Regions from separate parts of the Streptomyces sp. NPDC045899 genome, predicted to be linked through region 3. Evidence: riboswitches for the same ligand, from Rfam matches in the RefSeq annotation. Region 3 holds a riboswitch; each other region holds the start of a gene.
What was found. Region 3 has a riboswitch for thiamine pyrophosphate ahead of AC07FT_RS26285 (thiamine ABC transporter substrate-binding protein). Riboswitches for the same ligand answer to the same signal wherever they lie in the genome.
Positions count from the first base shown of each region.

Region 1: another riboswitch for thiamine pyrophosphate. It lies ahead of thiO (glycine oxidase ThiO); the one in region 3 lies ahead of AC07FT_RS26285 (thiamine ABC transporter substrate-binding protein).
Region 2: another riboswitch for thiamine pyrophosphate. It lies ahead of AC07FT_RS07520 (purine-cytosine permease family protein); the one in region 3 lies ahead of AC07FT_RS26285 (thiamine ABC transporter substrate-binding protein).

Region 1 is NZ_JBWKKP010000001.1:79,767-89,591, forward strand. Features, by position in the region: gene AC07FT_RS00365 (Rv2175c family DNA-binding protein) at 1-265, opposite strand, end outside; gene AC07FT_RS00370 (NAD(P)/FAD-dependent oxidoreductase) at 392-1,573, opposite strand; TPP riboswitch at 1,803-1,916, shown strand; gene thiO (glycine oxidase ThiO) at 1,908-3,110, shown strand; gene thiS (sulfur carrier protein ThiS) at 3,107-3,307, shown strand; gene AC07FT_RS00385 (thiazole synthase) at 3,311-4,156, shown strand; gene AC07FT_RS00390 (SRPBCC domain-containing protein) at 4,527-4,985, shown strand; gene pknB (Stk1 family PASTA domain-containing Ser/Thr kinase) at 5,075-7,021, shown strand; gene AC07FT_RS00400 (deoxyribonuclease IV) at 7,080-7,979, shown strand; gene AC07FT_RS00405 (DUF4396 domain-containing protein) at 8,087-8,545, shown strand; gene AC07FT_RS00410 (sulfite oxidase-like oxidoreductase) at 8,561-9,193, opposite strand; gene bfr (bacterioferritin) at 9,343-9,822, shown strand.
Region 2 is NZ_JBWKKP010000004.1:137,007-146,831, reverse strand. Features, by position in the region: gene AC07FT_RS07545 (NHLP family bacteriocin export ABC transporter peptidase/permease/ATPase subunit) at 1-956, opposite strand, end outside; gene AC07FT_RS07540 (hypothetical protein) at 941-1,747, opposite strand; gene AC07FT_RS07535 (type A2 lanthipeptide) at 1,984-2,199, opposite strand; gene AC07FT_RS07530 (MXAN_6230/SCO0854 family RING domain-containing protein) at 2,854-5,472, opposite strand; gene AC07FT_RS07525 (YwqG family protein) at 5,724-6,599, shown strand; TPP riboswitch at 6,686-6,779, shown strand; gene AC07FT_RS07520 (purine-cytosine permease family protein) at 6,771-8,210, shown strand; gene thiM (hydroxyethylthiazole kinase) at 8,255-9,067, shown strand; gene thiE (thiamine phosphate synthase) at 9,064-9,810, shown strand.
Region 3 is NZ_JBWKKP010000020.1:64,545-74,369, forward strand. Features, by position in the region: gene AC07FT_RS26280 (ABC transporter permease) at 1-825, opposite strand, end outside; gene AC07FT_RS26285 (thiamine ABC transporter substrate-binding protein) at 939-2,009, opposite strand; TPP riboswitch at 2,005-2,109, opposite strand; gene rlmN (dual-specificity RNA methyltransferase RlmN) at 2,161-3,267, opposite strand; gene AC07FT_RS26295 (phosphatidate cytidylyltransferase) at 3,340-4,515, opposite strand; gene frr (ribosome recycling factor) at 4,515-5,072, opposite strand; gene pyrH (UMP kinase) at 5,177-5,959, opposite strand; gene tsf (translation elongation factor Ts) at 6,114-6,950, opposite strand; gene rpsB (30S ribosomal protein S2) at 7,050-7,976, opposite strand; gene AC07FT_RS26320 (peptidoglycan DD-metalloendopeptidase family protein) at 8,290-9,228, shown strand; gene AC07FT_RS26325 (TetR/AcrR family transcriptional regulator) at 9,179-9,721, opposite strand; gene whiG (RNA polymerase sigma factor WhiG) at 9,815-9,825, opposite strand, start outside.

The DNA of each region.
Region 1 (9,825 bases), on a different contig from region 3:
GCCACTCCAGCATCTCTTCGTCACTGAAGCCGTCGTCCTTCAGAAGCGTCAAGGTCCCCACGAGGCCCTTGACGACCTTGCCGTCACCGATGAACTCCTCGGGCACCTGGAGGACCCGGTTCTCGCCGCGGCGCACCGCGATCAGCTGGCCTTCCTTGACCAGCTGCCGGACGCGGGTCACCTCGACACCGAGCTTCTCGGCGGCGTCGGGGAGCGTGAGCCAGGCGGGGACGAGAGCATCGATCTTTGCGTCAATCTCGGTCACGGGAACAAGCCTGCCATCTGGGACTGACAGTGGGTAGCCGGGTGTCCGCCGTGCGGGCCGCACCGCCCGTCCCGCACGGCCCCCGCCCCCCGTCACGCCCCGCGCCGGCGGGACGCACGGGAACGGTCAGGAAACGGCGGACTTCAGCGGCACCGAGGGGTCCGTGGCCCGGGTCCGGTCCAGCCGGGCGCCGCGTTCGATCAGCTTGCGGCCCTGGGCCAGATCGCGCGGACGGCCGACGGCCAGCAGGGCGACCAGCGCCCCGTCCCGCAGCCAGCAGACCGCCCAGGACGCCCCGGCCGGATCGCCCCGCCACACCAGTTCGTCGGCCTCCTCGTGGTGACCCGCGTACTGGATGAACCGCCCGAACTGCTCGGACCAGAAGTAGGGCACCGGGTCGTAGACCGCGACGCCGGTGTGGGCGGCGGTCCGGCTGCCCACGACGTTGGCGGCGACCGTGCGCGGCCCCTGGAGCGCGTTGTCCCAGTGGTGCACCAGCAGCCGGGTGCCGTAGCGCGCGGAGGGGAAGGACGCGCAGTCGCCGACCGCGTAGACGTCCTCCACCGAGGTGCGCAGCCGTTCGTCGGCGGCGACGGACCGGTCGTCCGCCAGTTCCACGCCGGAGCCCGTGAGCCAGCCCGTGGCGGGCCGCGCCCCGATCCCCACCACCACCGCGCCCGCCCGCAGCCGGGTGCCGTCGCCGAGCAGCAGCCCGGTCTCGTCCACGCCGTCCACCCGCGCGCCGGTGACCAGGGTGGCGCCGTAGTCCGCGTACCAGCCGGCCATCGGCGCGGCCACCTCGGCCGGGAGGGCGCCCGCCAGCGGCCGGTCGGCGGCCTCGACGACGGTGACCGCGCAGCCCGCCTCCCGGGCGGCGGTGGCGAACTCCGCGCCGATCCAGCCCGCCCCCACCACCACGATCTCGTGCTGCCGGGCGAGCACCGGGCGCAGCCGCTCGGCGTCGTCCAGGGTGCGCAGCAGGTGGACGCCGGGAACGCCCTCGCTGCCGGGCAGGGCCACCGGCTCCGCGCCGGTGGCGAGCACCACGACGTCGTAGGGCACCGGTCCGGACTCGGTCTCCAGCCGCTTCGCCCCGGCCTCCAGCGCGGAGACCGTCACCCCGAGCCGCAGCTCGATGCCGAGGGCCTGGAAGTCCACGTCGAACGCGGACCCTTCGGCCTTGCCGAGCAGCACGGCCTTGGACAGCGGGGGCCGGTCGTACGGCTGGTGGGGTTCGGCCCCCAGCAGCAGGATCTCCCCGGCCCAGCCCTCCTCGCGCAGCGCGACGGCGGTCTGCACCCCCGCCATGCCCGCGCCGACGATCACCACGCGCTGCCCGCTGCCCACCGTGGACGCCGTCCTCGTCGTCTCATCGCTCACACGATCACTGTATGGCGGTACGCGGGGCGCACCGCAGAGCGCGGGGCGAGATCTCCCTTACAAGATCGGCGCGGGGATGGGCGGGTTGCCGCCGTGATTCCCGGCTCGTCCGGTTCGCCCTTCCGGGCCCTTCGGGGCTCGTACTAGGGTGGCGCCACAGAGCACTCGCGGGAGTTCGGACGCACCGGGCTGAGAGGGAGGCTGGGACGGCCTCCGACCGTACGAACCTGATCCGGGTCATGCCGGCGAAGGGAGAGGCAGTATGCCCATGCGCGCATCGGTCACCGGGGGGACCTCGTACGACGCCCTGGTCATCGGGGGCGGCACCATCGGTCTGGTCACCGCCTGGCGGGCGGCCCAGCGCGGGCTGCGCACCGCGCTCGTGGACCCGGCACCGGGCGGCGGGGCGGCCATGGTGGCGGCCGGGATGCTGGGATCCGTCGGCGAGTTCCAGTACGGCGAGCACGCGCTGCTGGATCTCAACCTCGCCTCCGCGGCCCGCTATCCGGAGTTCGTGGCGGAGGTGGAGGAGGCGGGCGGCCAGGAGGTCGGCTACCGCGCCTGCGGCACGCTCATGGTGGCGCTCGACGCCGACGACCGCGCCCATCTGCGCGACCTCCACGAACGGCACCAGCGCCACGGGCTGCCCGTGGAGTGGCTCACCGGACGCGAATGCCGCCGTCTGGAGCCGATGCTGGCCCCCGGCGTCCGCGGCGGGATGCGCATCGACGGCGACCACCAGGTGGATCCGCGGCGGCTGACGGCGGCCCTGCTGCGCGCCTGCCAACGGGCCGGGGTGGTCCTCCACCGTGTCCTGGCCGAGCGGCTGACGGTCGGCGGGGGCCGCGCCACGGGCGCCGAGCTGGCCGACGGCACCCGGCTGTCCGCCGGGCAGACCGTCCTGGCCGCCGGGAGCCGGAGCGCGCGGCTGGCGGGCGTGCCCCCGGAGGTGCTGCCGCCGGTGCGTCCGGTCAAGGGCCAGGTGCTGCGGCTGACCGTGCCCGCCCCCTGCCGGCCGTTCCTGTCCCGGGTGGTGCGGGCCGTGGTGCGCGGCACCGACGTCTACCTCGTCCCGCGGCTCGACGGCGAGCTGGTGATCGGCGCCACCTCCGAGGAGTCCGGCTGGGACACCACGGTCACCGCGGGCGGGGTCTACGAGCTGCTGCGCGACGCCCATGAGTTGATCCCCGGCATCACCGAACTGCCGCTCGTGGAGAGCTGTGCCGGGCTGCGCCCCGGCTCCCCCGACAACGGCCCCTTCCTCGGGCCGACCGCGCTGCCGGGGCTCCAGCTGGCCACCGGCCACTTCCGCAACGGCGTCCTTCTCACCCCGGTCACGGGCGATGTCATGGCCGAGGCGCTGACCGGCGGAGAACTCCCGCCGGTGGCGCGCGCGTTCACCCCGCACCGGTTCGACGGCGCCGCCCGGTCCCCGATCACCGCACCACAGGAGCAGCCCGCATGACCGTCTCCGTCAACGGGGAACCCCGCGAGATCACCGAGGGCACCACCCTCGACCTGCTGGTGGCCACCCTCACCCGGGCGCCCTCGGGCGTCGCCGCGGCCGTCAACGAGACGGTGGTGCCGCGCGGCCAGTGGCCGCTGACGGCGCTGGGCGAGGGCGACCGCGTCGAGGTCCTCACCGCGGTCCAGGGAGGCTGAGCCATGACCACCACCACGAGGGACACCGCGGCCGCCGGGAACGGGGCCGCCGCGCCCGCCGCCGACCCGCTGACCATCGCCGGGACCGCGTTCGGCTCCCGGCTGATCATGGGCACCGGCGGGGCGCCCAGTCTGGAGATCCTGGAGCGCGCCCTGCTCGCCTCCGGGACCGAGCTGACGACCGTGGCCATGCGGCGTCTCGACCCCACGGTGCAGGGTTCGGTGCTCTCCGTACTGGACCGGCACGGCATCCGCCCGCTGCCCAACACCGCGGGCTGTTTCACCTCGGGCGAGGCCGTGCTGACCGCGCGGCTGGCCCGGGAGGCGCTGGGCACGGACTGGGTGAAGCTGGAGGTGGTGGCCGATGAGCGCACCCTCCTCCCCGACCCCGTGGAGCTGCTGGACGCCGCCGAGACCCTGGTGGACGACGGTTTCACGGTGCTGCCGTACACCAGTGACGACCCGGTGCTCGCCCGGAAGCTGGAGGACGTGGGCTGCGCCGCGATCATGCCGCTGGGCTCGCCCATCGGCTCCGGCCTCGGCATCCGCAATCCGCATAACTTCGAGCTGATCGTCGAGCGGGCCACCGTGCCGGTGATCCTCGACGCGGGCGCGGGCACCGCCTCGGACGCCTCGCTCGCGATGGAGCTGGGCTGTGCCGCGGTGATGCTCGCCTCGGCCGTGACACGGGCCCGGGAGCCCGCCCTGATGGCGGCGGCGATGCGGCACGCGGTGGAGGCGGGGCGGCTGGCCCGCCGGGCGGGCCGGATCCCGCGCCGCCACTTCGCGGAGGCGTCGTCCCCGGCGGAGGGCAGGGCCGCGCTGGACCCGGAGCGGCCCGCCTTCTAGGGAGCCGGGCCCCGGCGTCGTGATGCGGCCGGGCCCGCGACCGCCGGACCTGCCGCGCGGGGCACCCCCGGACGGAGTCCGGGGGAAGGACCCGCCCGGACCGGCCGCGCCACAGCGGCACCGCCCAGCGGTAGCCGGGGGCAGCCGTGCCAGGGCGGGCGAGCGGGACGGACCCCGGCTGACGCGGCACCGCTACCGCGTCACGCGGACCGGACCGGGTCGGCCCCGCGGTGTCGGTGCCGACGGCGGGCCGTGTGGCTCGCGTCGCCGGGGCGGGAGCGAGCCACACGGCCCGGCCGGGCCCTCCCCGGCGGCTCGTCGCGTCATGGGCACGGCGCCCCGCCTACCGTGGAAGCCGGAGGTGGTCGCCGTGACCGTGACCGTGGCCGACCAGATCGAGCGCGAGGTGTACATCGCCGCGCCCGTCGACCGGGTGTGGCGGGTGCTGACGACGCCCGAGCACATCCGCGCCTGGTACGCCTTCGGGGGCTGTGAACTGGAGCTGCGCCCCGGCGGCATCCTCCGCTTCCGCTGGGACGAGCACGGCGAGTTCCACGGCCGGGTGGAGAAGGCGGTACCGGACGCCCTCTTCCGCTTCCGGCTGGCCCGGGAACCGGACCGCCCCGGCACCGAGGCGGGCGACGCCACCCTGGTGGAGTTCCGGATCGCCCCGGAGGGCGAGGGCACCCGGCTCCGCCTGACGGAATCCGGGATCCGCGCCCTGGACGTGTCCGAGGAGGCCAGGGCACGGCACGCCGAGTACGCCGCCCTGGCCTGGACCTCGGCCCTGGAGGAGCTGGCCGCCCTGGCCGCCGCGTCGCACAACTGACCCACAGGTGTCACCGTTCGGCTTCAAACCGGGCCCCACCCCAGGTGGGCGTGATGACCGCCCCGGGACGGTCCGTAAACTGCTCTCTCGTGGATACGACGCTCCAGGACCCCCTTGTCGGGCAGGTGCTCGACGGCCGCTACCGCGTGGAGGCCCGCATCGCCGTGGGCGGGATGGCGACGGTCTACCGCGCCGTCGACACCCGGCTCGACCGTGTCATCGCCCTGAAGGTGATGCACCAGAGCCTCGCCACCGACGCCGCCTTCGTCGAGCGCTTCATCCGCGAGGCGAAATCCGTCGCCAGACTCGCGCACTCCAACGTGGTCGGCGTGTACGACCAGGGCACCGACGGTGTGCACGTCTACCTGGCGATGGAGTACGTCGCGGGCTGCACGCTGCGCGACGTACTGCGCGAGCGCGGGGCCCTCCAGCCGCGCGCCGCGCTCGACATCCTGGAGCCGGTGCTCGCCGCGCTCGGCGCGGCCCACCGGGCCGGATTCGTCCACCGCGACATGAAGCCCGAGAACGTGCTGATCGGGGACGACGGCCGGGTCAAGGTCGCCGACTTCGGCCTGGTGCGGGCGGTGGACACCAACACCAGCGCCTCCACCGGCAGCGTCCTGGGCACCGTCTCCTACCTCGCGCCCGAGCAGATAGAGAACGGCACCGCCGATCCGCGGGCCGATGTCTACGCCTGTGGCGTGGTGCTCTACGAGATGCTGACCGGCTCCAAGCCGCACGGCGGCAGCACCCCGGCCCAGATCCTCTACCAGCACCTCAACGAGGACGTCCCGCCGCCGTCCGTACTCGCTCCCGAGGTGGCGTCCGAGCTGGACGCCCTGGTGGCCTCCGCCACCGCGCGCGAGATCGCGCTGCGCCCCGCCGACGCCGTCGCGCTGCTCGGCCAGGCCCGCTCGGCCCGTGCCGCACTGACCAATGCCCAGCTCGACGCGGTTCCGCCGGAGGCCAGGGACGCGGGCGGGGACAGCGGTGCGGAGAACCGTACGACGGTGATCCCGCGGCCCGCCGCCGGAGCGGCCGATCAGGACCAGCTCCACCGCACCAGCCGGCTGGACCTGCCGCAGGACCCGCCCGGGCGGCGCGGACGCGGCAGCCGGGGCAACCGCGGCGGCCGGGGAGGCGGGCGGATGCCGCGGCGCGGGATCGTGACGATCGTCGCCGCGGTGCTGCTGGCCCTCGGGATCGGCGCCGGGGTCTGGTACATCAACTCCGGTCAGTTCACCAAGGTCCCGCCGGTGCTGAAGATGAGCCGGTCGGCGGCCGAGAAGAAGCTGGACGGCGCCGGTCTGGAGGTGAAGGTCGTCACCGAGTACAGCGATGTGGTCGACCGGAACCACGTCATCAGCACCAAGCCCGGCGTGGGCGCGCGCATCCGTGACAACGGCACCGTGACGATCACCGTCTCCGCGGGCCCGGAGCGGGCCGAGGTGCCCAATGTGGTCGGCACCCGTCTCTCCGAGGCGAAGAAGAAGATCGCCGACCAGGGGCTCTCGGTGGGCCGGATCACCAAGCGGTTCAGCGACGAGACACCGCAGGGGACCGTGCTGTCCACCAGCCCTCGTGAGGGCTCCGTACGCCGCCCGAACACCCCGGTGGCGATCGTGGTCAGCAACGGGCCCGAGATCGACATCCCGGATGTCGTCGGCGACACGATCGGCGACGCCACCTCCGCGCTGGAGGACGAGGGCTTCAAGGTGAAGCTCGCCAAGCAGCGGGTCTTCTCCGACGAGGACAAGAGCGCCGTCGCCCGGCAGAGCCCCGGGAGCGACGCGACGGGCGCCAAGGGCGACACCGTGACCCTGACGCTCTCCAAGGGCCAGCAGATGATCGAGGTGCCGGACGTCGAGGGCATGAGCATCGACGACGCCACCACCGAGCTGGAGGACGCGGGCTTCGAGGTCGACGTCGACAAGCCGCTGTTCGCCGGGGACACGATCAAGGACCAGTCGGTGGACGGCGGGGACAAGGCGCCCAAGGGCAGCACCATCACCATCGAGGTGGAGGGCGTCTTCTAAACACCCCCGCCGACAGCACCCACGGCGCCCGGGACCCCGGCGGTCCCGGGCGTCCGTCATGCCTGGGACCCTTGGACCCGTGAGTACGCACCGCACCCGCAACCCCGTCGGCGGCCATATCCGCGTCGCGGGCGGACTGGCCACCGTCGGCCTCGCCCACGCCCGGGACATCGGCGCGGAGACCGTCCAGGTCTTCGTCGCCAATCCGCGCGGCTGGGCCACCCCGACCGGCACCCCCGCCCAGGACGAGGCGTTCCGCTCCGGCTGCGCCGAGGGGTCGATACCGGCCTACGTCCATGCCCCGTACCTGATCAACTTCGGCTCGCACACCGAGGCCACCGCCGAGCGTTCGGTGGACTCCCTGCGCCATTCACTGCGCCGCGGACGGGAGATCGGGGCGCGGGGCGTCGTGGTCCACACCGGTTCGGCCACCGGCGGACGGGAGCGCGGCACGGCGCTCGCCCAGGTGCGGGAGCGGATGCTGCCGCTGCTGGACGAGCTGACACACGACGACGACCCATGGCTGCTGCTGGAGCCCACCGCCGGACAGGGCACCTCGCTGTGTGCGCTGGTGGAGGACCTCGGACCGTATTTCGAGGTGCTGGACCGGCATCCGCGGCTGGGCGTCTGCCTGGACACCTGCCATGTCTTCGCCGCGGGCCATGACCTCGCCGCCACGGGCGGGATGAAGCAGACCCTGGACGAGCTGGTGGCGGTCACCGGGCCGGGGCGGCTGAGGCTGATCCACGCCAATGACTCCAAGGACGTGGTCGGCGCCCACAAGGACCGGCACGCCAACATCGGTGCCGGGCACATCGGCGCGGAGCCGTTCCGCGAGCTGTTCGGCCATCCGGCGACGGAGGGGGTGCCACTGGTGATCGAGACCCCCGGCGGTACGGAGGGGCATGCGGCGGACGTGGCGCGGCTGAAGGAGCTCCGGGACGGCGGGCCGGTGTGAGAGTGGCGCGAGCGAGGGTGAGCCTTCCCCGGGAATACCCCCCCGGGGTATAGCGTTCCCCGAGGCGACGGACCACCACCGGTCACTCGCTCCCCAGGAGGATCCCGATGGAACACCACGGCGCACCCGCCGCGACGGGCTGGCCCACCGCCGTACGGGCCACCCTGCACTGCCTCACCGGCTGCGCCATCGGCGAGATCCTGGGCATGGCCATCGGCACCGCCCTCGCCTGGCACGACGTCCCGACCATGGCGCTGGCGATCGTGCTGGCGTTCACCTTCGGCTACGCGCTCACCGTCTGGGGCGTGCTGCGGTCCGGACTGGGACCGCGCGCGGCGGTACGGGTGGCACTGGCCGCCGACACCGTCTCCATCGCGGTGATGGAACTGGCCGACAACGGCACGATCCTGCTCTTCCCGGGTGCGATGGAGGCGACCCTGTCGGACGCGCTGTTCTGGCTCAGTCTGGCCCTGTCGTTCGCGGTCGCGTTCCTGGTGACCACACCGGTGAACAAGTGGATGATCGCGCGCGGCAAGGGGCACGCCGTGGCGCACCGGCACCACTGAGCCTTCCGCCGGCCCTCAGAGCTCGGGCCCGTCGCCCAGTTCCTCCTGGTAGGAGTAGCGCTGCTCCTTCCAGGGGTCGCCGAGGTTGTGGTACCCCCGCTCCTCCCAGAAACCCCGGCGGTCGGCCCTCATGTATTCCACGCCCCGGACCCATTTGGGCCCTTTCCACGCGTAGAGATGGGGAACGACCAGACGCGCCGGAAATCCATGCTCGGCCGTCAGCAGTTCGCCGTCCTTGTGTGTGGCGAAAATCGATGTCGAGGCGGTGAAGTCCGACAACCGCATATTCGAGCTGAAGCCGTATTCCGCCCACACCATCACATGAGTGACATCCGGTGCGGGCGGCGCCAGATCCACGATCGCCGCCGTCGAGACCCCGCCCCATTCGGCGCCCAGCATGCTGAATTTGGTGACGCAGTGGAGGTCGGCCACGACCGTCGAGTACGGCAGCGCCGAGAACTCCTCATGCGTCCAGCAGTGCTTCTCGCCGTCCGCCGTCGCACCGAAGACGCGGAACTCCCAGCGCTCCGGCCTGAACTTCGGCACCGGCCCGTAGTGCGTAACCGGCCAACCGCGTTGCAGTCGCTGACCCGGAGGCAGCTGCGCGAGCTCCCCCTCGCGGCTTTCCGACTGACCCATGGACTCCATGGTCTCAGACCGCCGGGGGTGGTCGTGACCAGGGGATCATCCGCAGGGGCAACTCGCACTAAGCGTGCACTTACTGGACGCCCCACCAGCGACGATGCGACGATGCGCGCATCTGGCATTCCCCGTACTGATGGGAAGGAGCCCCTTCGATGCAGGGCGACCCCGAGGTCCTTGAGTTCCTGAACGAGCAGCTGACCGGTGAGCTGACCGCGATCAATCAGTACTTCCTGCACTCGAAGATGCAGGACAACTTTGGCTGGACCCGGCTCGCCAAATACACCCGGTCCGAGTCGTTCGACGAGATGAAGCACGCCGAGATCATCACCGACCGGATCCTGCTCCTCGACGGTCTCCCCAATTACCAGCGGATGTTCCACGTCCGGGTGGGCCAGACCGTCACCGAGATGTTCCAGGCCGACCGTCAGGTGGAGGTCGAGGCCATCGACCGGCTCAAGCGGGGCATCGAGCTGATGCGCAGCAAGGGCGACATCACCTCGGCCAACATCTTCGAGGACATCCTCGCCGACGAGGAGGAGCACATCGACTACCTCGACACCCAGCTCGGGCTGATCGAGAAGCTCGGTGAGGCGCTCTACATCGCCCAGCAGATCGAGCAGCCGGGCGACTGATCC
Region 2 (9,825 bases), on a different contig from region 3:
GCCACGGTGTCGTTGGAGCGCAGCCGCTGGACGAGGTCGGCGGGACTGCGCTGGGCGAAGAACGTGACGGGCAGCCGCAGCAGATGGCGCAGGAACCGGGCGCTGCTGAGGGTGGAGGAGATGATCCGGCCGCGCAGCAGATTGGCCTGTTGCACTCCGGTGAGCACGGCGGTCAGCAGTACCGCGACGGCCATGGAGGTGAACAGCGGCCCCAGGGCGGAGGTCTCGCCGCCGATCAGGAAGGTGTCGATGAAGGTGCGGCTGAGCGCGGGGACGGCGGCGCCCACCACGACCAGCAGCAGACTGGCGAGCAGGGAGGCCAGCAGGGTTCCGGTGGTGCCCCGCATCCGGGCGGGCAGGGCGCCCAGCACTCCGGGGCGGCGGCCGCCGCGGCGGAAGGACGCCTCGGGTTCGAGGACCAGGACCACGCCGGTGAAGCTGGTGTCGAACTCCTCGGTGGGGACGAACCGGCGTCCCTTGTCGGGGTCGTTGATGTACACCCCGCGCTTGCCGAACCGGCGCCCCGTGCCGTCGTAGACGACGTAGTGGTTGAACTCCCAGAAGAGGATGGCCGGTGCCCGCACCTCGGCCAGGCTCTCCGGTTCCATCTGCATGCCCTTGGCGCTCAGCCCGTAACTGCGCGCGGCCCGCAGCAGATTGCTCGCGCGCGAGCCGTCCCGGGAGACACCGCAGGCGATCCGCAGCTCCTCCAGCGGTACATGGCGTCCGTAGTGTGCGAGCACCATGGCGAGCGAGGCGGCCCCGCACTCCAGCGCCTCCATCTGGAGCACGGTGGGGGTGCGTACCGTACGGCGCCGGGGCCGCGCGGGCCCGGCCGCGCGCCGTGGGGCGCGCCGCCGCCCCCGGGCGGGCTCGGGGCGGCGGCGTCCGCTGCTTCCGGCGGGTGCCGGGCGGGGCGGCCCGCCGTCGTGGGTGGGGGTCACGGGAGCAGCCATTCGATCGGGTGCCGGTCGGCGAGGTGGACCGTACCGGTGGCCAGGGTCATGGAGTCGGGGGTGAAGGGCGGGCCCTTCGGGGAGGACCAGCGGTAGCCGGAACGGGTGGTGGCCGAGCGGTCCAGCCGGACCAGCACCGCGACCGGCGGGCCGTGCCGGGAGAACTCCTCGCCGAGTTGTTCGCTGCCGAGGTGCGAACCGATCTGCTGACGTGACTGGGCGGTGCGGCCGACGGCCCGGACATGGCCGCGCAGCACGCCGTAGGTCTGGGTCGGCACCGACTGCACCCCGAGGTCGACGGCCGCGCCGACCGGCACCGACGCGGCGCGTTCCGCCGGTACGTAGAGGGTGGCGGTCAGCGGGTCGCCGGAGCGGCGGACCCGTTCGACGGAGGCGACGTCGGCTCCGGTGGTGAGGACGGAGCCGATCGAGACCACCAGGGTGGTGAGCCGTCCCGCGGCGAGGGTGCGCACCACGCTGTCGCCGCGCGGGGTGCGGATCTTCAGCAGCGGAGCGCCCGCGCGCAGGGTGCTGCCCTCCTTGGCGAGCACGGCGGTGACCTGTCCGGCCACCGGGCTCTGGAGGATGTAACTGCCCTGTCCATGGGTGAGGATGCCGGGCGCGGCCAGGGTGCTGGACACCGTGCCGGTCACGGACCAGACGGCGGCCGCGGCCATGACGACGAGTGTGACCGCCAGGGCGAGCCACCCTTGCGGGCGGGCGTAGCGCACCGGCAGATCGATGTCCTCTGCCGACTGCGCTTTGGAAAGGGCCTGCTGGCGGAACTGCACGAGAGTCTGTCCTCAACCGCGGGAACGGATGGAGTGCGCGGCTTCGCGTGGTGGCGCCGCGGCGGTCCGCCGGCAGGGCACCGGTGGACCGCCGAATGCCCCGGACCAGGCGGGCCCGGGGCACGGGGCCGGTCGTACGGCGGCGCCGTCCGACCGGAGGTGCCGCGCTCGGCGGCACCGTGAGGCGAGGTGAGGTCGCCTCAGAGGTGAGATCGCCTCAGGGGGTGAGGGTCGCCTCAGAGGGCACCGACGGTGCCGACGATGCCGGTGGTGTTCAGGCCGGTGAGGCCGTCCACCGTGCCGGTGGCGGTGCCGACCACGCCGGTGACCGGGGCGGTGACGGCGTCGACGGTGCCGAGGGTGTCGGTGACCGTGGCACCCAGCCCGCCGGCCACGTTGTCCAGCTCAGCGTCGGAGATCTCCTGGGTCGCGACCTTGGGTGCGTTGTTCATTATTGCGTCTCCCTTGGATAAATAATCTCGAAATGAGCTTTCAGCGGCCCGCGGTTGCCGAATGACTCGGCCCCCGCAGAACAACCACAGGATTCCGGGGTCCGGGATCCTGAGAACGCCTCAGCGCGAAAGGATGTAACCACGCCCGCACAGTGGGCTGCGAATCAGACATCGCGCGGAACCGTGCATTCCGCCACGTTCCGATCACGGGGAACACACATCCGCCCACGCGGTGACCGGCCTTTCTTCACACCGTCGTCACGCTCGCCCTGCACACCCGGGCTGACCTCGCCGGACATCCCCGCGATCACGGGCGAAGCCCCCATCCGGGCCCCGGATCCACGACCCGGCACAGGCGGTGCTCAGGCCATCTGTGGAATAGGTGTGCCGATCGCTTGAAGACTGGACGACCTGTACTCGAATTCCTCATCCCGCACAGATCGGGAATGCGACATGTGCGACGGGGAGCCGATATCGCGACTGAATTCCGCCCATCCCGCCGATCGGTGTGCGTTATGACAACTGCACCCTCGGGCCGTTGCCCCACCGAAAGGCCGGGAATTCCCCCGGAATGGACATAGGGCGCATGAGTACGACGAAGCTCATGACTTCGGGCGGGGCGCGGCGACGCGCCCCGCCCGGGGCCGCCGGCGCTCAGTCGGCCGTCGGGCCGCTGTGCGCAAGGGAGTTGACCACATCGGAGGCGGTGAGCAGGCGCACCGCCGCCGCGTCCAGCCCCGCCGGGTGCAGTGCGTACACCGGGCAGCCGGCGGGCAGCGGGACGTCCCCGCGGACGAGGAACGCCGCGCCGATCCTGGAGGGATCCTGACCGATGTCACCGGCCGACGGGTCGTGGTCCGGTGCGCCGATACGTCCCGCGAAGGCGAGGACGTCCTCACCCGCACGGCGGCGGTACGGAGTGACCGAACCGTCGGTGTGGCGCAGCAGCACGGTGGTGGCACGGGCCGCGGTCTGCCAGACGGCGAGTTCACCGAGCTCGACCCGGGCACCCGAGGTGAACAGACCGGTCAGGCTCCTGCCGAGGGCGGCCAGCACCTGGACGTGCCGGTGGACGGCGTGACCGGTGCCGGACAGGCCCTGGACCACGTCGAGCCACCGCATCGTGCGCCCGGGGATGTCCAGCACCAGCGGTACCGAACTGCCGGCGGGGGACGTCAGGTCGAAGCGCTGCTCGACGGCGCGGGGGTCGAAGACCGGCCCCTTGTCGCCCGGCTCGTCGCGCACCATGAAACCGGCGAACGCCTCGGGCAGTTCGTCGAACGGCACGGCGTTGTAGGAGAACACCGCGGCGACGGCGTAGCGCACACCCGCCCGCTCCAGCTCGTCCAGATCCAGGTCGAGGAACTCCGAGGCGCCGTCCGGGGCCGGGGCGCTGGTGCGGTCCCCGGAGTGGACGGCACCGCTGTGGCGGAGTCGGGTGTAGTCGCAGGTGCCGACGTGCTCCCACGCCCCGTTGAACAGCGCGAGCGACAGGTCCAGATCGGTCCGGCCGGACTCCTCGCTCTCCATCCAGTGCAGGAACAGCCGCAGCGTGCGGCCGGGGGTGAGGGGACGCTCGCTGCCGCGCGGCAGGGTCACCAGGGCCCGCGAGGCGGTCCGCTCCGCGAACGGCGCCACGATGCCGTCCAGATCGGCGTCGACCACGGCCACGTCGAGCGGGCCGAGGGCGGCGGCGCGGCGCAGCACCTCCTCGGTCAGCGCGGTGATGGCCGCCTCGACCGCGTGGCCGGCCGGTATGTCCCGCTCGTCGTCGGCCAGATACGCCTTGGCCTGGGGACCCTTGGGGAAGAACACCCGCTCGCCGGTGGGCTGCCGCCGGGAGCGCAGCGCGCCGAGCGCGGACAGCAGCACCGCGGGCGACACCCGGGTGGCCGCCGTGGGCAGCGCGGACAGCACCGGTCCGGTGTCCTCACCGGCCAGCCGCAGCAGGTGGTCCAGACGGCGCAGCAGTTCGCCGGGGCGCTGGGTGAGCAGTGCGGTGGCACGGCGGTGGTCACCCTCGGCGAGCGCGGTCTCCACCCGCCCGCCCCAGGTGCGCACCCGCGGCCGGTCGCCGCCGGTGTCGACCGCGGTCAGGGGCTCGGCGGCGGTACGCAGGGCGTCGCCGAACCGGTCGTCGGACAGCCGGGTGTTCCGCAGGGCCGCCACCGCGAGCGCGGCGCGCGGGAAGCGGCCCGCGTACTCGAAGGGGTGCAGCGCGTGGGCCGCGGGGATCCACAGCGCGCGGTGGCGCCGCATATCGGCCACGGCGAGGGCGGGGTCGAGCGCGTCCAGCGCGCCCAGCAGGGCCCGGCGCACCGGCCGCGGCACCGGCGCCAGCCGCGGCACCTCCACCAGACCCGGGTCACCGCCGGACCACACGATGAGCAGCCGCAGGATGTCGGTGGCGGTGTCCAGCCGGGCCGCCACCTCGGGCAGCACCGCTGCGCGCGTCCCGGGCGCGCGCAGCAGCCACGCCAGGACCCGCGCCTTGGTCTCGCGTCCGGGCAGCGCGGCGGGCAGCCAGTCCAGGTCCGCCCGGCCGCAGACCTCGAGCAGCGCCTCCAGGTCATCGGCGTCCTGCGGGGACAGCGCGGCGGTACGGCCCAGCAGCCGGCCGGTCTCCTCGCGGACGGCGCGCCGGCGGTCCGCCAGATCGCCGCCGAGGGCCAGGACGCGCAGCCGCTCGGGCAGCGCGCGGTGGCGTCCGGCTTCGGCCCGCGGCGGGGCCGGGAGCAGGAACGGATCGTCGGCGGAGAGGGCGCGGTGGCAGATCGGGCAGGCGGCGAAGTCCGATCCGTCGAAGCACCGGCGGCACACCAGATGCGCACACGGCGAGACGGCGTGGACGGTGCCCTCGCCTTCGCACAGGACGCACGGCTGCCGCGGGTGCTGTGTCAGCAGGGCCAGCACCCGCTCCACGTAGAACACCGTGGTGTCGTACGGCGTGGAGTCGGGGAACTTCCGGAAGAGCGGGGTGTGCTCGCGGTCGGCCCCCAGCGCCCGGTCGATATCGGCGAGCAGGGTGCGTCCGGTGACGGCCATCGCCGTCGGTCCGCCCGCGGTCAGGGCCTCGCGCAGCGGCGCGGACAGCACATAGCCGCGGTCGAGGAGGTCGGCCTCGAGCAGGGTCACGCCGGCGAGGACGTCCGGGGACACCGGTCCGGAGCCGTCGCGGGCGGGCAGGTACACCGCGCCCCGCCGGGTGAGCAGCACCTCGGCGACGCTGCGGAGTCCGGTCCGGGCACCTGTGGTCCGGGTGGTGGTGGTCATGCTGGATCCCCCTTGTCCGACGGCCACCGCCGTCGGAAAAACAGCCGCGCCCGCCGGTCGGGGCGGGCGCGGCGTGAAGCCTTGGAGCGGGCGGAAGTTCGGTGCGCTCGTTGTCGTAGTAATCGAGTGAGAAGGAAGCACACCTGAGAGCCGCCCGCTGATCCAGAACGTACCAAGTCCGGTGCGCGGTTCGCAGATCTTTTCCAGGAGCCGGTGCGGGTCTGTCGGTGTCCCCGGTCACCATGGTGCGCATGGACACCCAGGAGAACACCGCGCCCGACGCCCTGCGCACGCTGGCCCGCACCCATCTGTCCCCGGAGCTGGCCGACCGCTGGACGGGACTGCTGCGCCCCGCCGCACACCTGGTGGCGGCCGGTCCGGGCGATCCGGTGGTCGGCCGGCTCGGCGGTCTGCCCCGGCTGCCCGAGGACGTCGAGTGGCCCGTCTGGGAAGGCTACGGTCCGCTGTCGTTCGTGGCCGTGGTCGACTGTGCCGCGCTGCCCGTGGACGAACTGGACATTCCGCTGCGCCCCGAGGGCAGCCTGGCCTTCTTCTACCTCGAGGACGAGGAGTGCGAGGCGGTGGTGGACACCTGTGATCCGGACACCTGGGCGGGTGCGCGGCTGCTGCATCTGCCGCCCGGGACCGACGGTTTCCCCGAGCGGCCCGCTCCCGAGGGGCTCACCCCTTACCCGGCCGTACCCCTGACCGTCCGGGTGGCGCCGAGCCCCCCGGACTCCGAATCGACCGTACTGAGCCGGGAGTTCGGGCTCGGCGCGCTGTCCGTCAGGGAGCGTTACGGCCATCCGGTGCGCGATGACGCCTTCATGGAGGCGCTGTGGGACCACCAGAGCGGCGCCGCGCACCAGATCGGCGGGCACGCCCAGTGCGTCCAGGGCGCCGTGGAGATCACGGTGGCCAAGGCGGTGCTGGGCGACGACGTCGACTGGGACGATCCGCGCGTCGAGGAGGAGGCGGCGCGATGGGTGCTGCTGGCCCAGTTCGACTCCGACGAGGACACCGGGATGATGTGGGCCGACGACGGTGTCCTGTACTGGCTGATCCGTCCCGAGGACCTCGCCGCGGGCCGTTTCGACCGGGCGATGTTCACCTGGCAGTGCGGCTGACGCGCCGCCGTACCGGGCGGCGGCGGACCGCTGACGTGCGGCCTCCGGACGGGGGCCGCCGGGTGAGGGGTTCCGCTGGGCCCGCCTTACCGGACACGGGGTGCCCCTGCGGGGGCTGAGATCACACCCGTCGAACCTGAACCAGTTAGCACTGGCGGAGGGATGTCACCCATGTCACTGCCGCATGCCCCCGGCGAGCCGGCCGTATCCGGCCCCGTCTCCGTCCACGACGGACGGATGCCCGCCGCACCCGGCGATCTGCGGGTCGAGGCCCGCGGTATCGCGCCCGTGCCCGAGACCCACCGCTACGGCGGGCCGGGACGCCTGTTCACCGTGTGGTTCGCCCCGAACCTGACCATGACCGGTGTGTTCACCGGCACCGTCGGTATCGCCCTGGGCCTGGACTTCGCCACCGCGCTCACCGCGGTGGTGCTGGGCACGCTCCTGGGCGCCCTGCCCACCGCGTATCTGGGGACCTGGGGGAGCCAGACCGGGGCCGGACAGCTGCCGCTGGCACGGCTGGCCTTCGGCCGGGCCGTCGCGGTGCCCGGTGTCCTCCAGTGGCTCTCCTCGGTCGCCTGGGACGCGCTCATCGGCCTGTTCGGCGGTGACGCGCTGGCCCGGCTGTGCGGCTGGCCGTTCTGGCTGGGTGTGCTGGTGATGATGGCCGCCCAGGGAGCGCTCGGGGTGCTGGGCTACGAGGCCATCCACCGGATGCAGACGGTGATGACGTTCGTGCTCGCCGCCGCCTTCCTCGCGCTCGCGGTGAAGCTGGCGGACAGTGCGGACCCGGCCACCACCGGTGCCGCCCAGGGCGCCGACCGCGCCGGTGCGTTCGTCCTGACCAGCACGATCGCCCTGAGTCTCGCACTGTCGTGGGCGCCGTACGCCAGTGACTTCAGCCGCTATCTGCCGCGCGCCACCTCACGGGCGCGGATGTTCTGGTGCACCCTCCTCGGCGTCACCCTCTCCTTCGTGGCGGTGCAGGCGCTGGGACTGTGGGGCGCCTCGGTGCTCACCGACCAGACGGCCCGGGGCGTGGACGAGGCGCTGGGCGGTGGCACACCGGGCGCGCTCGGACTGCTGGCCGTGGCGCTGGCCGCGCTGTGCAGCAACGCCATGAACGACTACAGCGGCTCACTGGCCCTGCAGACCGTCGGGGTGCGGATCCCGCGTCCGCTCGCGGCCGCCCTCGCCGCCGTACTCGGCTTCCCGCTGGTGCTGTGGATGCACGCCGCGGACACCACCGCCCGCTTCCAGAACGTGCTGCTGTTCGTCGGCTACTGGATCCCCGGCTTCGTCGCCGTGGTGAGCGTCGACTGGTTCGCCCGGGCGCGGACCCGCGGTGGTACCCCCGTCGACCTGGCCACCGAGAACGCCCGGCCGCAGCCCTGGTGGCCCGCGGTCCTGGCCTTCGCCGCCGCCTTCGCCGCGGCGGTACCGTTCATGGACACCACCCTGTACACGGGTCCGGTGGCCGAGGCGCTGCACGGCGCCGACCTCGCCTACTACACGGCCTTCCTCGCGGCACTTCTGGTCTACGCACCGCTCAGACTGCGCCGCCACGCGCCCGCCCCGGCCTCCCGCCACCCCGGCCCGATACCGGAGTGAGCCTGCGCCGCCCCGTCCCGACCCCGTTTCCGGAGCGTTCCCCCATGGCCCCTTCCGCCGTCCCCGAGCACACCGCCTTCGCCGCGCACGCCCTCGCCCGGGTGCGGGAGACCACCCCGCTGGTGCAGTGTCTGACCAACGCGGTCGTCACCGGTTTCACCGCGAACGCGCTGCTGGCCCTCGGTGCCTCCCCTGCCATGGTGGACATCCCCGGGGAGGCCGGTCCGTTCGCCGGGGTCGCCTCGGGGGTGCTGGTCAACCTGGGTACCCCGCACGCCGAGCAGCGCACCGCCATGACCGAGGCGGCGCGGGCGGCCGGAGCGGCCGGGACCCCGTGGGTGCTGGATCCGGTGGCCGTCGGCGCACTGCCGGTGCGCACCGGACTGGCGCGGCGGCTGCTGGAGCTGCGGCCCACCGTGATCCGGGGCAACGCCTCCGAGATCATCGCCTTGGCGGACGGCGGTGACGGCGGCCGCGGGGTGGACTCCGCGCACGAGGTGGAGGCCGCCCGGCGGGCCGCCGGGGAACTGGCCCGCGCCACCGGTGGAGTGGTCGCGGTGTCCGGTCCGGTGGACGTGGTCACCGACGGCACCCGGCACGCCCGGATCGCCAACGGGGACGCGCTGCTGACCCGGGTGACCGGCGGCGGCTGTGCGCTGGGCGCGGTCATGGCGGCGTTCGCGGCGGTGGACGGGGACCGGTTCGCCACCACCGTGGCTGCGGTGGCCGCGTACACCGTGGCCGCCGAGCGTGCCGCCCCGGAGGCGTCCGGCCCGGGGAGCTTCGCGGTGGCGTTCCTGGACGCCCTGGCCGCGCTGGAGCCGTCGGAGCTCACCGCGCGGGCGGCGATCTCATGAGTACCTCCCGGAATCCGTCCGCCGGGACGGGGCCGTCCGCCGGGGCGCCGCCGGTGGATCTGTCGGTGTATCTGGTCACCGACACCGCCCAGTGCGCGGCCCGCGGCCGGAGCGTGGCCGACACCGTGGCCCGTGCCGTGGCCGGGGGTGTCACCGCGGTGCAGGTACGGGAGAAGGACGCGGACGGCGGGGACTTCCTGCGCACGGTACTGGAGGTGGCGGCCGTCCTCCCCGAGCCGGTGGCGCTGATGGTCAACGACCGCGTGGACGTGTTCCTGGCCGCACGGGCCGCCGGGGCCCGGGTGACGGGTGTCCACGTGGGCCAGTCGGACCTGCCCGTCGCCGCCGTACGGGAGTTGATCGGCCAGGAGGCGGTGCTCGGGCTGAGCACGGCCACACCCGAGGAGGTGCGGGCGGCGGCCGGGGAGCCCGCACGCGTCGACCACCTGGGCATCGGCGCCCTGCGCGCCACCCGTACCAAGACCGACGCGCCGCCCGCCCTCGGCCACGACGGCTTCGCGCGGCTGGTCCGGCTCGGTCCGCTGCCCGCCGTCGCCATCGGCGGAGTCACCCCCGCCGACCTGCCGCGGCTGCGGACCGCCGGGGCGGCGGGAGCCGCCGTGGTCTCCGGGGTGTGCGCGGCCGAGGACCCCCGTTCGGCCGCGGCGGCCTACGCCCAGGCGTGGCGGAACACCACACCGGTTGGGCCGAAGGAGTGCCGGGGCGACACGGACACCCGCTGAGCGGGCACCCCTCCT
Region 3 (9,825 bases):
CCACTGCGCCGCGCCCTGGGGGCGGCGGGCGGTGCGGGCCGGATCGACCAGCCGCAGCGCGCCCTCCCTGCGCCGGACGGTCCACGCGTGCAGGGCCAGGACACCGCCGACCGCGGCGAACTGGACGAGGCTGAGCACGGCCGCGGTCGGCAGGTCGAGCAGCTGCGCCGTCTCCCGGTAGATCGCCACCTCCAAGGTGGCGTAGTGCGGGCCGCCGAGGATCTGCACCACCCCGAAGGAGGTGAAGGTGAAGAGGAAGACCATCAGGGCGGCGGCGGCCACGGCGGGCGCCAGCGCGGGCAGGGTGACCCGCCGCCATGCGCTCAGACGGCTCGCGCCGAGCATCCGCGCGGCCTCCTCCTGGCGCGGGTCGAGCTGGGCCCACAGCCCGCCCACGGTCCGTACCACCACGGCGTAGTTGAAGAAGACGTGGGCGAGGAGGATCGCCCAGACCGAGGTGTCCAGCCGCACCCCCCACAGCTCGTCCAGCAGTCCGCCACGGCCCAGCAGCGCCAGGAACGCGGAGCCGACGACGACGGTCGGCAGGACGAACGGCACGGTGACCACGGCGCGCAGCAGCCCCTTGCCGGGGAAGGCGAAGCGGGCGAAGACATACGCGCCGGGAAGGGCGATCAGCAGGGTGAGGGCGGTGGAGGCGGCGGCCTGCCAGGCGGTGAACCACAGGACGTCCACCACGGCCGGGTCGCTCACCACCTCCGGGATCCGGCCGAACCGCCACCGGCCGTCGGTGCGCAGGCCCCGGGTGACGATGGCGGCCACCGGATAGGCGAAGAAGATCCCGAAAAAGGCGAGGGGCACGGCCATCAGGGCCAGCCGCAGCGCCGCACCGCGCGGATCGCGCGGCGGCCTGTCCTCCCGGGACTCCCCGGCGGCCCCGGCGCTCCCGGTGCCCCCGGCGGTCTTCTCGGGGCCGGTTCCTACAGGACGAGCGAGGACCATGCCTTGACCCACGGCTCACGGTTCTTGGCGATCTTCTGCGGGGAGAGGGTCGCCGGGTCGGCGATCTCGACCCCGTACCGGGCGAAGAGCTCCGGCAGCTTGACGTCCTCGCGCGCCGGGTTGACGTACATGCTCAGCGGGACGTCCCCCTGGAACCGCTTGCTCAGCAGGAAGTCCAGCAGCGCCTTGCCGCCCTTGGTGTTGGACGCGCCGTTCAGCAGCCCGGCGAATTCCACCTGCCGGAAACAGGTTCCCGTGGCCACCCCGGTCGGAGCCTTGGCGGGCTTGGTCTTGAGGTCCGCCACCCCGGCGGGCGGGCTGGACGCGTAGGAGACGACGAGCGGCTTGTCGCCCTTGCCACCGCCGGAGAAGCGGTCGAAGTACGCCTGCTCCCAGCCGTCGACGACCTCGACCCCGTTGGCCCGCAGCTTCTTCCAGTAGCCCTTCCAGCCCTCGTCGCCGTACCGGGCGGCGGTGCCGAGCAGGAAGCCGAGTCCGGGGGAGGACGTGGCCGCGTTCTCGGTGACCAGCAGGTTCTTGTAGGCGGGCTTGGTGAGGTCCGCGAAGGTCCGCGGCGGCGCCAGCTTCTTCTCGGCGAAGTACGCGCGGTCGTAGTTGACGCAGATGTCGCCGTAGTCGACCGGGGTGACACGGTGCCGGCCGGCGTCCAGCTGGAACGCGGCCGGGACCTTGTCCAGGCCCTTGGCCCGGTACGGCGTGAACAGGTCGTGGTCGAGGGCGCGGGAGAGCAGGGTGTTGTCGACACCGAAGAAGACATCGCCCTGCGGGTGGTCCTTGGACAGGATGGCCTGGTTGACGGCCGAGCCCGCGTCGCCGCCGGTCTGTCTGCGCACCTTGTAGCCGGTCTTCTCGGTGAACTCCGCGAGCACCGCCTTGGAGACCGCGAAGGAGTTGTGCGAGACCAGGGTGACGGTCTTGGAATCGGCGCCGCCGGAGCCCCCGGAGTCCTCACCGCAGCCCGCGAGGGCTATGAGGCCGAGCGAACCGAGGAGGGCCGTGCCGATGGCACGCCGGAGGTGGCTGTTCATGCTGATGCTGACTCCCTACGCCGGTATGACCCGGATCAGGTCCGAGGGTCTGCGGCCGTGCCGCACTCTCAGCGCCCTGGGCGCTCCCCTGTCGGAATGTTCATTTGTACGACGGTGCGATGTTTCGCGAAGGCACCGTATCAGCCGCCGTTCAGCGCTCCGTGGCCGCCAGCTGCCCGCAGGCCCCGTCGATCTCCTGCCCCCGGGTGTCCCGGACGGTCACCGGCACACCGTGCGCCTCCAGGGCCGCCACGAACGCCTTCTCGTCCTCGGGACGGGAGGCCGTCCACTTGGAGCCGGGCGTGGGGTTGAGCGGGATGAGGTTGACGTGCACCCGGCGGCCCTTGAGCAGCCGCCCGAGCAGATCGGCCCGCCACGCCTGATCGTTGATGTCCTTGATCAGGGCGTACTCGATGGAGATCCGGCGGCCGGACTTCTCCGCGTACTCCCACGCGGCGTCCAGGACCTCGCGGACCTTCCAGCGGGTGTTGACCGGAACGAGGGTGTCGCGCAGCTCGTCGTCGGGGGCGTGCAGGGAGACCGCGAGCCGGCACTTGAAGCCCTCGTCGGCGAAGCGCAGCATCGCCGGAACCAGCCCGACGGTGGAGACGGTGATCCCGCGCTGGGACAGGCCAAGACCGTCCGGCTCGGGGTCGGTGAGCCTGCGGATGGCACCGACCACCCGGTTGTAGTTGGCCAGCGGCTCGCCCATGCCCATGAAGACGATGTTGGACAGCCGGGCCGGACCGCCGGGGATCTCACCGTCCCGCAGGGCCCGCATCCCGTCGACGATCTGGTGCACGATCTCGGCGGTGGACAGATTGCGGTCCAGACCCGCCTGGCCGGTGGCGCAGAACGGGCAGTTCATCCCGCAGCCCGCCTGTGAGCTGATGCACATGGTGACCCGGTCCGGGTAGCGCATCAGCACGGACTCCACGAGCGTGCCGTCGAACAGCCGCCACAGGGTCTTGCGGGTCGTGTCGTCGTCACAGCTGATGTGACGCACCACGCTCATCAGTTCCGGGAGCAGCTCGCCGGCCAGCTTCTCGCGCGAGGCGGCGGGGATGTCCGTCCACTGGGCCGGATCGTCGGTGTACCGCGCGAAGTAGTGGCGCGACACCTGACCGGCCCGGAAGGGCTTCTCCCCCAGGGCCGAGACGGCCTCGCGGCGCTCGGCGGGGGTGAGGTCGGCAAGGTGCCGCGGGGGCTTCTTGGCCCCGCGCGGCGCGACGAAAGTGAGTTCTCCGGGCTTAGGCATGGTTCACCCAGTGTCGCAGACGTACGAAGGGCCCCGCGCCGCCCGGGGCGCGGGGCCGCTCGGCGGGGGCGGTCAGCCTCCGCCGACGAAGATCACCAGCAGCAGCCACACCACCGGCGCGGTGGGCAGCAGCGAATCCAGCCGGTCCATGATCCCGCCGTGGCCGGGCAGCAGCTTGCCCATGTCCTTGATGCCCAGATCGCGCTTGATCATGGATTCACCGAGGTCACCGAGGGTCGCGCTGACCGCGACGGCCAGGCCGAGCAGCAGCCCCTGCCACCACGCGCCGCCGTCGATCAGGAACTGCATGCACAGCGCGCCCGCGACCATGGCGAACGCCACCGCGCCCATCAGCCCCTCACGGGTCTTCCCCGGGCTGATCCGCGGCGCGAGCGGATGCTTGCCGAAGCGCCAGCCGACCGCGTAGGCGCCGGTGTCGCTCACCACGGTCAGCAGCAGGAAGATGAGCACCCGCCACGCACCGTCGTCGGTGTCGAGCATGAGGGCCACGAAGGTGGCGAGGAACGGTACGTAGAAGGCGGCGAAGACACCGGCCGTGACGTCCCTGAGGTAGTTGTCCGGCGGTTCGGTCATCCGCCACACCAGCACCGCGAGGGCCGTGAGCGCCACCGCCACCCAGGCGCCCTGGGCGCCGCGCACATATCCCGCGACGACCATGGCGACGCCGCCGACGGCGAGCGGCGCGAGCGGCACCCGGATGTCCTTGCGCTCGGCCAGCCGTGAGGTCAGCTCCCAGAGCCCGACGACCACGGCGACCGCTATGACGCCGATGAACACGGGCTTGTAGATGAAGAGCGAGGCCACGATGACCACACCGAGGCCGACGCCCACCCCTATCGCGGCACGCAGGTTCCGGCCCGCGCTCTTCTTCGCCTGCCCGCCACCGGTGCTCCGCGCGCCGTCGGAGCGCGCCGGATCGGGTGCGGGGCCGGAAGGCGTCGGAGGACGCCCGGCGGGCTGCCCGGGGCCGGGCCGCCGCTCCCGCTCGTCGCGGAAGAGGGGACCGCCCGGTCCGGCGGCCCCCCGGTCACGGTCGGCGGCATCGCCGGGTTCGCCGCCTGCGTGCGGCACGGTGGGCATGGGGCGAGTGTGCGCCGCTTCGCCCACCTCGTGCACGGGACCCGCCGAAGAAGGGGGCACCTCCCAGCCGTAGCCGGGGGAGGTGCCCTGATCGGCGGGACCCCAGAGTCCGGCGCGCGGCGGGGCCCCCCAGGAAGAGTCGTTCATCAGACCTCGAGCAGCTCGGCTTCCTTGTGCTTGAGCAGCTCATCCACCTGCGCGACGTACTTCGCGGTGGTGTCGTCGAGCTCCTTCTCGGCGCGCCGGCCCTCGTCCTCGCCGACCTCGCCGTCCTTGATCAGCTTGTCGATGGACTCCTTGGCCTTGCGGCGGACGCTGCGGATCGAGATCTTCGCGTCCTCGCCCTTGCCCTTGGCGACCTTGATGAACTCCTTGCGGCGCTGCTCGGTGAGCTCCGGGAACACCACCCGGATGATATTGCCGTCGTTGCTGGGGTTGACGCCAAGGTCGGAGTCGCGGATCGCCTGCTCGATGTTGCGCAGCGCGCTCTTGTCGAACGGGGTCACCACGGCCATCCGCGGCTCCGGCACCGAGAACGACGCCAGCTGGTTGATCGGCGTCAGCGCACCGTAGTAGTCCGCCACGATCTTGTTGAACATCGCCGGGTGCGCACGCCCGGTGCGGATCGCGGCGAAGTCCTCCTTGGCGACCACAACGGCCTTCTCCATCTTCTCCTCGGCCTCGAGGAGGATCTCTTCGATCACCACTTGCTCCTGGTGTTATCCGTAGGCAGAGCCTCGCCCCTGCGTGCGTCTTCTCCTGCACGGTGTCCGACCGGCAGGCCGTTGTCCATCCCCCGTTCGAGCCGTCAGGCCCGGGAGCCCTGGTCGCTCACGAGCGTGCCGATCTTCTCACCCTTCACCGCACGCGCGATGTTGCCCTCGGCAAGGAGTTCGAACACCAGGATCGGCAGCTTGTTGTCGCGGCACAGGGTGATCGCGGTGGCGTCGGCGACCTTGAGATCGCGGGTGATCACCTCGCCGTACTCCAGCGCGTCGAACTTCACCGCGTCCGGATTGCGGGCCGGGTCGGAGTCATAGACCCCGTCGACCCCGTTCTTGCCCATGAGCAGGGCTTCGGCGTCGATCTCCAGGGCGCGCTGGGCGGCGGTGGTGTCCGTGGAGAAGTACGGCATGCCCATGCCCGCGCCGAAGATGACCACGCGCCCCTTCTCCAGGTGGCGCACCGCCCGCAGCGGAATGTACGGCTCCGCGACCTGGCCCATGGTGATGGCGGTCTGGACCCGGGAGTCGATGCCCTCCTTCTCCAGGAAGTCCTGGAGCGCCAGGCAGTTCATGACCGTGCCGAGCATGCCCATGTAGTCCGAGCGCGCCCGGTCCATCCCGCGCTGCTGGAGCTCCGCCCCGCGGAAGAAGTTGCCGCCGCCGATGACGATCGCGATCTCCGCGCCGTCCCGGACCACGGCGGCCACCTCGCGCGCGATGGCGTGCACGACATCGGGGTCGACACCGAGTCCCCCGCCTCCGGCGAACGCCTCGCCGGACAGCTTCAGCAGGAACCGGCCATGTGGGGCTGTGCCGCGCGCGTGCTTGTCGTCGGCGGCCTGTTTGGCGTCCGCGCCGTGATTCATTGGAGATCTCCTCGTGCACATACGAAGAAGGCCATTGCCGGACGGTCCTGGTACGACCTCTGCGGCAATGGCCTCCTCGTCACATCTGCGGCCGACCGGTTGACGGTTGGCTGCCTACGACCCTATCGGGGTCGCCGGTCATTCGCTGCTCGGCTCAGACGCCGACGCGGAAACGGGCGAAGCGCTTCAGCGAGACACCGGCCTCGTCCAGAACCTTCTGGACGGTCTTCTTGTTGTCCTTGGCGAACGCCTGGTCGACCAGGACGTTCTCCTTGAAGAAGCCGGTGACGCGACCCTCGACGATCTTCGGCAGGGCGGCCTCGGGCTTGCCCTCCTCGCGAGCGGTGGCCTCGGCGACCCGGCGCTCGTTCTCGACGGTCTCGGCGGAGATCGCGTCGCGGCTGAGGAACTTCGGCGCGAAGGCGGCGATGTGCTGCGCGATGTCCTTGGCGACCTCGGCGTTCTCCTTGTCCAGCTCGACCAGGACGCCGACCTGCGGGGGCAGGTCCGGGCTGGTGCGGTGCATGTACGCGGCGACGTAGCCGCCGGAGAACTGCGCGAAGCGGTCGAGGACGATCTTCTCGCCGAGGGTGGCGTTGGCCTCGTCCACGAACGCCTGGACGGTCTTGCCGGACTCGATCTCGGAGGCGAGCAGCGTCTCCAGGTCGGCCGGGGAGGTCTTGGCGACGTGCGCGGCGATCGCGTCGGCGACGGCGACGAACTTGTCGCCCTTGGCCACGAAGTCGGTCTCGCACTTCAGCTCGACCAGGACGCCGGAGGTCTTGTCGTCGGCGATCAGGGAGACGACGGCACCGTTCTCGGCGCTGCGGCTCTCGCGCTTGGCCACGCCCTTCTGGCCCTTGACGCGCAGGATCTCGACGGCCTTGTCGACGTTGCCCTCGGCCTCGTCCAGCGCCTTCTTGCAGTCCATCATGCCGGCGCCGGTCAGCTCACGGAGCTTCTTGACGTCAGCGGCGGTGAAGTTCGCCATGATCTGTGAATCTCTTCTCGAAAGTCGAAAGCTCTACGGGTGAACGGCGGGGGCGGCGCCTGCGCACCATCCCCCGCCGTCGTACACCGTCTGCGTGGATCAGCCCTGCTCGGCGCCCGCGGCCGGGGTCTCGGCAGCAGCCTCGGCCGGCTTCTCGGCGGCAGCCTCGGCGGGCTTGTCGGCGGCAGCCTCGGCCGGCTCCTCGCCGGCGGCCTCGGCCGGCTTGGCAGCCTCGGGCTCGTCGGCCTTCTTCTCGCCCTCGAGCAGGTCACGCTCCCACTCGGCCAGCGGCTCGCCCGCGGCCTTGTCGGCCTTCTCGTCACCGGTGGCGACGCCGGAGCGGGCGATGAGGCCCTCGGCGACGGCGTCGGCGATCACGCGGGTGAGCAGGGTGACGGAGCGGATCGCGTCGTCGTTGCCCGGGATCTTGTAGTCGACCTCGTCGGGGTCGCAGTTGGTGTCGAGGATCGCGACGACCGGGATCCGGAGCTTGCGCGCCTCACCGACGGCGATGTGCTCCTTCTTGGTGTCCACGATCCAGACGGCGCTCGGCACCTTCTGCATCTCGCGGATACCGCCGAGGGTCTTCTCCAGCTTGGCCTTCTCGCGGGAGAGGACCAGGAGCTCCTTCTTGGTGAGGCCGGAGGCGGCCACATCCTCGAAGTCGATCTGCTCGAGCTCCTTCAGGCGCTGCAGACGCTTGTAGACGGTCGAGAAGTTGGTGAGCATGCCGCCCAGCCAGCGCTGGTTGACGTACGGCATGCCGACGCGGGTCGCCTGCTCGGCGATGGCCTCCTGCGCCTGCTTCTTCGTGCCGACGAACATGATGGAGCCGCCGTGCGCGACGGTCTCCTTGACGAACTCGTAGGCGCGGTCGATGTACGACAGCGACTGGAGCAGGTCGATGATGTAGATGCCGTTGCGCTCGGTGAAGATGAAGCGCTTCATCTTCGGGTTCCAGCGGCGGGTCTGGTGCCCGAAGTGGACGCCGCTCTCCAGCAGCTCCCGCATCGTGACGACGGCCATGGCCGTACTCCTTGAGGTACTCGGTTCCGCGGTGACCGGGCGGCCGCCGCGCCTGACGCCCCGGCGCGCCTGCCACGGACGGGGCCTTGAGGGGCTCGTCCGAGGACCGAGGGGCGCGGCCGCCGTGCTGTCCGATGGGAGATCGGGGCACCGGTGGCGGGGCGTGCGAAGTCGATCCGGTGACCCGGATCGCCATAAGAAGTGTACGGGACCGGTGCGGTGCCGGGTGACGGCGCTGTCCACAACCAGTGAGTAGTACCCGGATCCGATCCATGATCCACCCGATCCGGGTTCCCGGGACACGGTGGGAGGCATGCGAAGGCTTGTGGTGTGGTGGGCGCTCGCCCTGTGCGTCCTGATGTGGTGGCCCGCGGCGGCGGCCGCCTCCGGCCCGGCGCCGGGGAGGGCGATGGGGCCGGGAGCGGTCGCGGATTCGGGCTCGGATTCGGGCTGGGATTCGGGCTCGGATTCGGGCTCGGATTCGGTGGCCGCCCCGGCCGGGCACGGGACGCCGGGGAGTGGTCTCGGGCGAGCGGTTCCCGCCGACCACGCTCCGGGGCGGGACGGGCCCGCCGATGATCACGGTGAGGGCGGGCGGGCGTGGCCGGTGGACGGTCCGGGAGCGGCGCGGCCCACCGTACTGAGGGGCTGGCGGCCACCTCCGGTGCCGTGGGCCGCCGGGCACCGCGGTGTCGATCTCGCGGCGCGCGCGGGGCAGCGGGTGCGGGCGGCGGCCGCGGGGCGCGTGACGTTCGCCGGTCCGGTCGCGGGCCGCGAGGTGCTCACCATCGAACTGTCCGGGACCGGCACACCTCCCCTGCGGACGACCTATGAGCCGGTGCGCGCGCTGGTGAAGAAGGGCGAGCGCGTCGCGGCCGGACAGGTGGTCGGGGTGGTGCGGCCGGGGCCCTTCCACTGTCCGGAAGGCTGTCTGCACTGGGGGCTGCGGCGCGGGGACCGCTATCTCGACCCGCTGTCGCTGCTGCCGCCGTGGATGCTGCGCGGCGGGCCGTCCCGTCTGCTTCCGGTGTTCGGCGTCCCGGACGCCCCGGCGCCCGCCGCGGCGATCTCCCCCGCCGGATGGGCCGGCCTCCTGCCGGCCACACTCCTGGCCGCGGCCTCCGCCTGGGCCCACTGCCGTCTGCGGCCAGGCGACGGACGCCGCAGCGGGGTACGGGCGGGCCGCCGCGCGGCCGCGCGGGTCAGTGGCGGGCGACGCCGTTCAGGGCCATGGCGACCGCGGCCTCAGTGATCGCCTCGGGGTCCTCGGCCGCGCCGAGCTCGATACGGCGGACCGCCGCGTCCACGACCCCCTGGAGGAGCATGGCCGTCAGCCGGGGCTGCTGGTGGCCCAGGGCGCCGAGGGCCTCGACCACCATGGCGATCAGCCCACCGTGCGCGGCGCGGATCTTCTCCCGGGCTCCGGCGTCCAGCTCACCGGCCGAGATGGCCACCACGGCCCGGTGGCGGCGGTCGCCGACGAGCGCCAGCTGCTGTCGGACATACGCTTCGATCTTCACTTCGGGGGTGTCGGCCCGCTCCATGGCGGCCTCGACCTCGGCGGCCCAGACCGGGAAGTCGACGGCGCACAGCTCCTCGACCACGGCCGCGCGGGAGCGGAAGTATTCATAGACGGAGGACCGCGCGAGGCCCGTGCGCTCGGCGAGGGCGGGGAAGGTCAACGCCTCCGTACCACCCTCGGACAACAGGGAGCGGGCGGCCTCCAGCAGGGCGCCGCGCTGCATCGTCCGGTGCTCGGCCACTGAGGCCGCTCGAATCCTGGGCACCCGACCACTGTACGAAAAAGGCCGCCGCGGAGGCGATGGTGGAGGGACGATTCAGCGTCCGA